DNA from 2 places in the Micromonospora cynarisoli genome. Region 1 is predicted to be linked to the other one. Evidence: riboswitches for the same ligand, from Rfam matches in the RefSeq annotation. Region 1 holds a riboswitch; the other holds the start of a gene.
What was found. Region 1 has a riboswitch for S-adenosylmethionine ahead of Q2K16_RS03600 (ABC transporter substrate-binding protein). Riboswitches for the same ligand answer to the same signal wherever they lie in the genome.
Positions count from the first base shown of each region.

Region 2: linked by a shared signal. The riboswitch ahead of thrC (threonine synthase) and the one ahead of Q2K16_RS03600 (ABC transporter substrate-binding protein) in region 1 are both predicted to bind S-adenosylmethionine.

Region 1 covers NZ_CP130426.1:890,133-894,540, reverse strand. Annotated here, with positions in the region: gene Q2K16_RS03615 (RNA 2'-phosphotransferase) at 1-349, opposite strand, end outside; gene Q2K16_RS03610 (SDR family oxidoreductase) at 424-1,272, opposite strand; gene Q2K16_RS03605 (winged helix-turn-helix transcriptional regulator) at 1,393-1,788, shown strand; SAM riboswitch class IV at 1,856-1,968, shown strand; gene Q2K16_RS03600 (ABC transporter substrate-binding protein) at 2,243-3,139, shown strand; gene Q2K16_RS03595 (amino acid ABC transporter permease) at 3,181-3,978, shown strand; gene Q2K16_RS03590 (amino acid ABC transporter ATP-binding protein) at 3,975-4,408, shown strand, end outside.
Region 2 covers NZ_CP130426.1:4,059,035-4,063,442, forward strand. Annotated here, with positions in the region: gene Q2K16_RS17355 (GNAT family N-acetyltransferase) at 1-515, opposite strand, end outside; gene thrC (threonine synthase) at 873-2,159, opposite strand; SAM riboswitch class I at 2,168-2,303, opposite strand; gene Q2K16_RS17365 (hypothetical protein) at 2,617-3,336, shown strand; gene Q2K16_RS17370 (DoxX family protein) at 3,392-3,841, opposite strand.

The DNA of each region.
Region 1 (4,408 bases):
CCCGGTTCAGCCCGGTGGCCCGGATCGAGTCGAGGGCCGCGGCCCCGGTGCCGTGGTAGAGCCGGACGGGTGGCGGTTGCGCGGTCAACCCCAGGTCGACCGGGTACGAGTGGCCCTGGCTGGCCCGGATGCGTTCCACCCCGTCGGCGTCCCGGGTCACCGCGAACCGTTGCTTGTCGTTGCCGGCGACCACGGCGTCGAGGGTGGCCCGGTCGATCCGCAGGGCGGCCAGCAGGTCGGTGACGGTCACCCACCCGCCCGGGTCGGGGGCGAGGCCGAACCGGGCGGGTCGGTGGCGCAGGGCCAGCGCGATCCGTTTGCTGGTCCGCACCAGCGTGTGGTGATCCATGTGGAGCATTGTCGGGCCGGTGGCGGGCCCGATCCACCGGTTATCCAGTGCCGCGCCCGCCCGTTCCGGCCGGGTCAGCCGGCGGCGCGCAGGGCCTCGGCGAGGCTGGTGGGCCGGCGGCCGAGCAGCTTCTCCAGGTTCTCCACGGGCACGTACAGTGCCCCCTGGGCGATGCCCCGGTCGGCGTCGGCGAGGGTGGCGGCGTACGGCTCGGGCAGCCCGGCGGAGACGAGCAGTTCGGTGTACGCCGGCACCGGCAGGTCGGTGTAGCGGACGTCGTGTCCACTCTGGCGGGACACCTCGGCGGCCAGTTCGGTCATGGTGAACGCCTCGCCGCCGAGTTCGTAGACCTGACCGGCGTGTCCCTCCGTGGTGAGCACCTCGACGGCGGCCTCGGCGTAGTCGGCACGGGTGGCGGCGCTGACCCGGCCGTCGCCGGCCGACCCGGCGACCCCGTGGGCCAGGTAGCCGGCCAGCTGACCTGTGTAGTTCTCCAGGTACCAGCTGTTGCGCAGCAGCACGTACGGCAGCCCGGAGGCGCGCAGTTCCTCCTCGGTGGCCCGGTGTTCGGCGGCCAGCAGCAGGTCGGAGGTGTCGGCGTGGGCGATGCTGGTGTAGACGACCAGACCGACGCCGGCCTGCCGGGCGGCCTCGATCACGTTGTGGTGCTGGGGCACCCGTTGGCCGACCTCGCTGCCGGAGACGAACATCAGCTTCTCGGCGTCGGTGAAGGCGGCGCGCAGCGAGTCGGGGTCGGTGTAGTCGGCCGCCCGGACCCTGACGCCCCGCTCGGCGAGGTCGGCGAGCCGGTCCACGGTGCGACCGAGGGCCACGATCTGCCCGGCGGGTACGCCCCGGCGCAGCAGGGATTCGACGATCAGGCGGCCCAGGTGGCCGGTGGCCCCGGTGACGACGACGGACATGGCGCTCTCCTTCGGGTGGCGTGTTCCTGTCGTACTGGCCAACACGCAGGTGGGAGTCGATACTTCCCGACGGAGAGTAGGCACCTTGAAGTTTGTGACGCACTGATGGAGAGTAAGCCGATGAGACCCGACCCGTTCCAGCGCGACTGCGGCAGCCGGCAGGTCCTCGACCGGATCGGCGACAGGTGGAGCGTGCTCGTCGTGCTCACCCTCGCCGACGGCGGACGACGCTACGGCGAACTGGCCGAGCACATCGACGGGATCAGCCAGAAGATGCTCACCCAGACCCTGCGCGGGCTGGAACGCGACGGTCTGGTCACCCGCACCGTGCACGCCAGTGTCCCGCCCCGGGTCGACTACGCCCTCACCGACCTGGGCCGTAGCCTGCTCGACCTGGTCTCCGGCCTGGAAGCCTGGGCCACCACCCACCTGGCCGAGGTGCAGGCGGCCCGGGTCCGCTACGACGCCGATATCGCCCGCCGCCCGCCGGCCACCGCGCGACCCACCCGCCGGTAAGGGCCGGACGTGAGGGCCGTCATAACGGGTGGACGACCGACCGGTCACTGCTGCTAGATTTCGGGCAGGTCATGAGCGCCAGCGTCAAGCCCCGGCTCGCTGGCCGGCAACCCTCCGCCACGGTGGGGTGCTCCGGGTGAGGACCAGGCACCGGTGAACGACCCGGTGCAAGCGTGGCCTGGTCACCCAGGTCGACACCGATCAGGGAGGACCCCGTGTCGAACCATTCACCCGCCCCGCCCGGCCACGGCGTGACCCGCACGCCCCGGCCCGGCGTGCGGTCGGTCGGCGTCCGACTGGTCAGGCGCCGGCACGTCGACCTCATGCTGGTGTACAGCGACTCCTGTCGCGCCCGGTAGTCGACCCTTCGTTACCCGTACCACCCGTGCGGGGTGCCCGGTGGGCATCCCGTCGGCGGCGCGTGTCCGCCGCCCGATCACTTCCGGAGACACCCGTGCGATTCCTTCCTGCCCTGCCTACATTCCGGCTCCCCCGCGACGCGTGGAAGCGGGTCGCCGCGCTCGGCGTCGCCGCCCTGCTCGCCGGCACCGCGCTGACCGCCTGCGGCGGCGACACCGAGGCGGCCGACAACCCGTACGGCCTGCTCCAGCCCGGTGTGCTGCGCGCCGGCACGCTCACCGACGCCCCACCGAACGTCTACCTCAAGGACGGCACGTTCACCGGCTTCGACAACGACCTGCTCGTCGCCGTCGCCGGCAGGATCGGGCTGAAGGTCGAATTCGTCGGCACCGACTTCTCGGCGCTGCTCTCCCAGGTCAACAACCGCAAGTTCGACGTCGGCAGTTCCTCGATCACCATCACCGAGGCCCGCAAGAAAACCGTCGACTTCGGCAACGGCTACGACTTCGGCTACTTCGGCCTCGACGTGCCGGCCGGCTCCCCGCTCACCGGCTTCGACCAGCTCGCCGGCAAGCGGGTGGTGGTCGTGCAGGGCACCGTGCAGGACGACTACGCCACCTCCCGCAAGCTCGACCCGGTGCGGGTGCCCGACTACAACGGGGCGATCAACCAGCTCAAGGCCGGCACCGCCGACGCCTGGATCGCCCCGGCCGAGATCGGCGAGAAGTCGGCCGCCGACAGCAACGGCAAGATCACGGTGGCGGCCACCGAACTGAGCCCGGCCCCCACCGCGTACGCCGTCGCCAAGGGCAACGACGCGCTGCGCGAGGCGCTGAACAAGGGCCTCGACGAGGTCATCGCCGACGGCACCTGGACCCGGCTCCAGCAGCAGTACTACCCGGGTCGGCCGATCCCGGCCGGCTTCACCCCCGGCAGCGGCGACGTCAAGGCCCCCGGCGCGGCGACGCCGTCGGCGTCGGCCACCTCCTGACGGTACGACCAGACCAGCGAGCGGGGCGGTGGGAGAACACGATGGATCCGTTGAGCACCCTGTGGGAGACCTTCTTCGACTGGGACTCCATGCGCGAGGCGCTGCCCGAGATGCTGACCGTCGGGCTGCCCAACACGCTGATCCTGGCGGTCTCCGCCGCCCTGCTCGGCTCGGTGCTGGGCATGGCGCTGGCCGTGGCGGGCATCTCCCGTACCCGCTGGCTACGGTGGCCGGCCCGGGTCTACACCGACGTGTTCCGGGGTCTGCCGGCCGCCGCCACCATCCTGCTGATCGGCGTCGGCCTGGCCCCGCTCGGCATGCAGGTGTGGGGGCCGAATCCGTACCCGCTGGGCATCCTCGCGCTGTCGCTGATCGCCGCCGCGTACATCGGGGAGATCTTCCGCTCCGGCATCCAGAGCGTGGAGGCGGCGCAACTGGAGGGGGCCCGCGCGCTCGGCTTCTCCTGGGGTGAGGCGATGCGCCTGGTCATCGTCCCGCAGGGGGTACGCCGGGTGCTGCCGGCCTGGGTGAACCAGCTGATCGCGCTGATCAAGGACTCCAGCCTGGTCTACTTCCTCGGCCTGCTCGCCAGCCAGCGGGAACTGTTCCGGATCGGGCAGGACTACGCGGCCAACACCGGCAACCAGTCGGCGCTGCTGCTGGCCGGCCTGTGCTACCTGCTGCTGACCGTCCCGCTGACCCATGCGGTCAACGCCATCGACAGGCGGCTGCGCCGGGGCCGGACGGTCACCGTCGACCCCGACGACGACGGCGGGCTGGCCCTGGCCGGCGAGACCGCCCTGCCGCAACCGCGTCCCACCCGGGAGGACCCCCGATGACCGCCGGCACCGCGACCACCACCCCGGTCAGCCTCGCCGTCCGTGACGTGCACCTGGCCTTCGGGGCGAACCGGGTGCTACGCGGCGTCGACCTGGACGTCGCCCGGGGCGCGACGGCCTGCGTCGTCGGCCCGTCCGGCTCCGGCAAGTCCACCCTGCTGCGCACCGTGAACCGGCTGATCGAACCGGACTCCGGTGACGTCCTGCTCGACGGGCACAGCGTGCTGCGCGACGACCCGGACGCCCTGCGGCAGCGCGTCGGCATGGTCTTCCAGCAGTTCAACCTGTTCCCGCACATGACCGTGCTGCGCAACATCACCCTGGCGTTGCGCAGGCTCAAGAAGCTGCCCGAGGAGGAGGCGGTCGCGCTGGCCCGTTCCCAGTTGGCGCTGGTCGGCCTCGCCGCCAAGGCCGACTCCCGACCCGCCCA
Region 2 (4,408 bases), 3.2 Mb from region 1:
AGCCGGCGACGGACTTCGACGAGCACCGGCCGGGCACCGAGCGCCGCCGCGAAAGCACCCCCGGGAAACTCCCGCCCCGCCCCGGCCGACGCGTGCCCGTCCGGCCAGGCCGGCGTCGCGTCGCAGGGGTCGTCGGGGAGCGCGGTCACGGCGGCGCCGACCACCCGTTTGCAGCCGGCCCTCCGGAGCAGTAGCCGGGCGTGGGCGAACAACGCCCGCCCCACCCCGCGCCGCCGGTACGCCGGGTCCACCGCCAGCTCGATGTTGGCGTTGTCGGTGTTGTCCAGCAGGTGCAGGTTGACCCGGACCCAGCCGACGGGCACCCCGTCGAGTCGGGCCACCGACCACCGGGTGTCGATGCCGGGCATCGGGTGCCACAGCGGTGCCTCGAAGCGTCGCCGGCACGGCGGCGGCAGGTCGGGGGATTCCATCGCCTCGACCGTGGCCGCGATCCGGTAGGCCGCGTCGAGGGTGGGTTGGTCGGTCCGGTCGATCGTCGCGACGTCCAGGGCCACGCCGCGAGTCTTTCCCGTGGACGACATCGGGGGCCAGCGGATTTCCGCTGGCCCCCGATTCACGTTGGTCGGGAGGGACGTTCGCACAACGCCTCCGGCGTTGGGTCGTAAGAACTTGAAAAGTCTCCGGCGAAAGCCCTCCCGCACGGAGCATCTTCCGCCGCCCGGTTCGTGCCGTCAAGTCCCTCCCGGTGGGTTTTCACCACCCACCGCGAAAACCCGGTCACCCAGAGATCCACTCGGACCGTCGCGCGCCCATGATCGAAACGACCGGGCCGAGAGGGTGGCGTTCCGGCACGCTGACACCGCACCGTGCGCCCCGACGAGTCGATCGTCGGAGTACGGGGTGGCGAACGGTCAGGAGAGGAGACCGGCGTCGCGGGCGGCCCGCAGGGACGGCTTGATCCGGTGGGTGGGGCCGACCTGACCGGCGACCGCGTCGATGGTCTTCAGGCCCTCGCCGGTGTTGAAGACGACCGTCTCGGCGGTCGGGTCGAGTCGGCCGGTCTCGACGAGCTTGCGCAGCACCGCCACGGTCACCCCGCCGGCCGTTTCGGCGAAGACGCCCGTGGTACGGGCCAACAGCCGGATGCCGGCGCGGATCTCCTCGTCGTCGACGTACTCCATCCAGCCGCCGGTACGCCGCACCGCCTCCAGGGCGTACAGGCCGGCGGCGGGGTCGCCGATGTTGAGGGACTTGGCGATGCCGGTCGGCCGGACCGGGGTGATGGTGTCGGTGTCGGCGTGCAGGGCGGCGGCGATCGGGTTGCAGCCTGCCGACTGGGCGCCGAACACCCGCCAGCCCCCGGCCGGGGCCTCGACCAGGCCGATCTCGACCAGCTCGGTGAACGCCTTGTCGATCTTGGTGAGCAGTTCGCCGGAGGCCATCGGGATGACCACCTGGGCCGGGATCCGCCAGCCGAGCTGCTCGGCCACCTCGTACCCGAGGGTCTTGGAGCCCTCGGCGTAGTAGGGCCGGACGTTGACGTTGACGAAGGCGGTGTCCTCGAACTCGTCGGTCTCCACCAGCTCGCCGCAGAGCCGGTTCACGTCGTCGTACGAGCCGTCGATGGCGACCAGGTCGCCGCCGTAGACGGCGGTGGTGATCACCTTGCCCTGCTCCAGGTCGCCCGGGATGAAGACCACCGAGGGCGCACCGGCGCGGGCCGCGTGGGCGGCCACCGAGTTGGCCAGGTTGCCGGTCGAGGCGCAGGCGAACCGCTGGAAGCCGAGCGCCTTCGCGGCGGTGAGCGCCACCGAGACCACCCGGTCCTTGAACGAGTGGGTCGGGTTGGCGCTGTCGTCCTTGACCCACAGCGGCGCGCTGATGCCCAGCTCGGCGGCGAGGTTGGGGGCCGCCACCAGCGGGGTCAGCCCCGGGTCGAGGGTGACCCGGGTGGCCGGGTCCTGGCCGGCGGGCAGGAGGGCGGCGTACCGCCAGATGTTCTGCGGGCCGGCCTCGATCTGCTCCCGGGTGACGCGCGCCAGCGCGGCGGCGTCGTAGTCGACCTCCAGCGGGCCGAAACACTCGTAACAGGCGTGCTGCGCGGCGAGCGGGTAACGGGCGGAGCAGGCGCGGCAGACCAGGGCGCGGGCGGGGCTGGCGGCGGTGTCGATACCGGGGGCGGCGAGCGTCGACGTCATGTCGATTCCTCTCATCTTTCCCCGCATCGCACCCTGCGGCGGGGACGGAATTGGCACCTGCCCCGCCGGACGCTCAGCGATGAGCGCGCGGGGTGGTTGCCGGGGCGTCGTCGGGCCGTATCCCTCAGCCCCTCTGGATGAGGTATGCAGTTGTGAAGCCGAGTCTAGGCAGCTTCGCGGCCATCGCCCAGCCCGCTTCCCACGGTGTGAACCATGGTGTGCGCCACTCCGCCGCCGGGCACCTGCCGACCACCCCGGTCGAGACCGATGTTTCGGGGAAGTTTCCAGCTCAACACGCCCGTACGCACCGGGCGGAGAAAGCCGTACGCCGACCCTCCGGTCGGCCCCTGACCGCGCTCCGACAGGGCGGCCCGGGCCGTCCATGGAGCCGATGACCGGCATTGCCATCGATCAGTACGGTGCGGGTCACCTGATGTCGAGAGAGGACCCCCCGGCCATGCGACGGATCCCGTTGAGCCTCACCGGTCTCGCCCTGGTCTGCCTGCTCACCGCGTGCGGGGGTGAACAGGGCACGACGGACGGGGCGGCGCCCACGGTCGACCCGTCCACCGGACCCTCCACCGCCTCGGTGCTGAACGCGGCCACGCCCGAGCCGACGCCCACCGAGGCCGAGCCGACCCCGCAGAAGAAGAGCGCCCCCAGCACCGCCCCGGCGGCCACCACCACCCTCCCGGCGCCGGTGGTCAAGGCTCCGCTGACCTGCGCCCATCTGGCGGGCGCCAAGCTCGGCAGCAGCAAGACGCCCTACAACGGCTACCCGGACTACCTGCCGCTGACCGAGGGGCAGTGGTCGGGCGAGGACGGCGCGACAGTGACGCTCCAGAAGCCCTGCGGCATCGGCGACCTCGACGGCGACGGCGCGGACGACGCGGTCGGTGTGGTCTCGCTCAACTCCGGGGGCAGCGGCACCTTCTACACCGTCGCGGTGTGGCGCAACAACGGCGGCCTGCCGGTGTTCCGGGCGCTGGCCGACCTCGGCGACCGGACCCCGGTCGTGTCGGTGAGCGTGGCCGGGCGGCGGGCCACCGTGGTCTGGTTGACCCGCGGCCCCAGCCGGGGCATGGCCGAGCTGGACATCAAGCGCACGTCGGTCTACAAGCTCTCCGGCAGCACGCTCACCGAGGTGAGCCACACCGACGCTCCCTACAACCCCTGACCGGGCGCGTCGCCGGGGCCGCCTCGTCGAGGCTCCGGCGACGCGGGTCAGTCCGTCAGACCGGCACCGAGCTGGGCTCGGACACCGGGGCCGCCGGGGCGTCGGAACGCCGGCGGCCGAGCAGCGTGTCGAGCGCCCAGGAACCCGGGCCGAGCACCGCGATCAGCAGGAACGACCAGCAGAACAGCGCGGACAGCTCGCCGCCGTTGCGCAGCGGCAGCAGGTCCTCCGGCTGGTGCACCACGAAGTAGGCGTACGCCATCGAGCCGGACGCGAGCAGCGCCGCGGGCCGGGTGAAGAGACCGGCCAGCACCAGCGCGCCGCAGACCAGCTGGATCAGCGCGGCCCACCAGCCCGGCCAGGTACCGACCGGGATGGCCTTGCCGGTCATCGGGTTGCCGCCGAACAACCCGAAGACCGACGACAGGCCGTGCAGCGTGAACAGCAAGCCGATGACGATGCGGTACAGGGACAGGGTCGGCCCGCCGAGCCGAGAGACGTTCATGGGAACCTCCATGGAAGGGATTACGTCCCACCATGATGAGGCATCGAAGCAGTTAAATCGATAAATTCTTTGTTACTGGGAAGATCCCGTTGCGAGACAATACCCCACCCCCGCAACCCGGGTCGCCCGCCCGTCGCGCCGACGCCGATCCGGCCGGCGACACCCGACACGCGGCCGGCGTCCACCCCGCCGCCACACCCACGCCGAGCGGCACCCCGAGGGCGTTCGATACGTAATGATTGTTAACTATTAATGAACTGTCATTAAATTCATACGCCATGTTTATGGTAAATGAATATGCGCACAATTCGCGTGACCGCCGGCGGGAACGTCACGGAGCGGGCGGCACCACCAGCCGGCCCGGCCGCCCCGACCCCGGCGACCCGGACGACACGGCTCCCCGACCGTCGCACCCGACCGGCACCGCCGGAGCGCCACCCCGTGACGTGCACGTCCATCGAGCGCGCCGGCAGACGTGGAGACCTGCCACCCGCCCCGGCGGCAGCCGACGCCCATCACCGTCCACCCCGGCCCGCACGCCGGCTTCGGACGACAGCAACCGGTTGG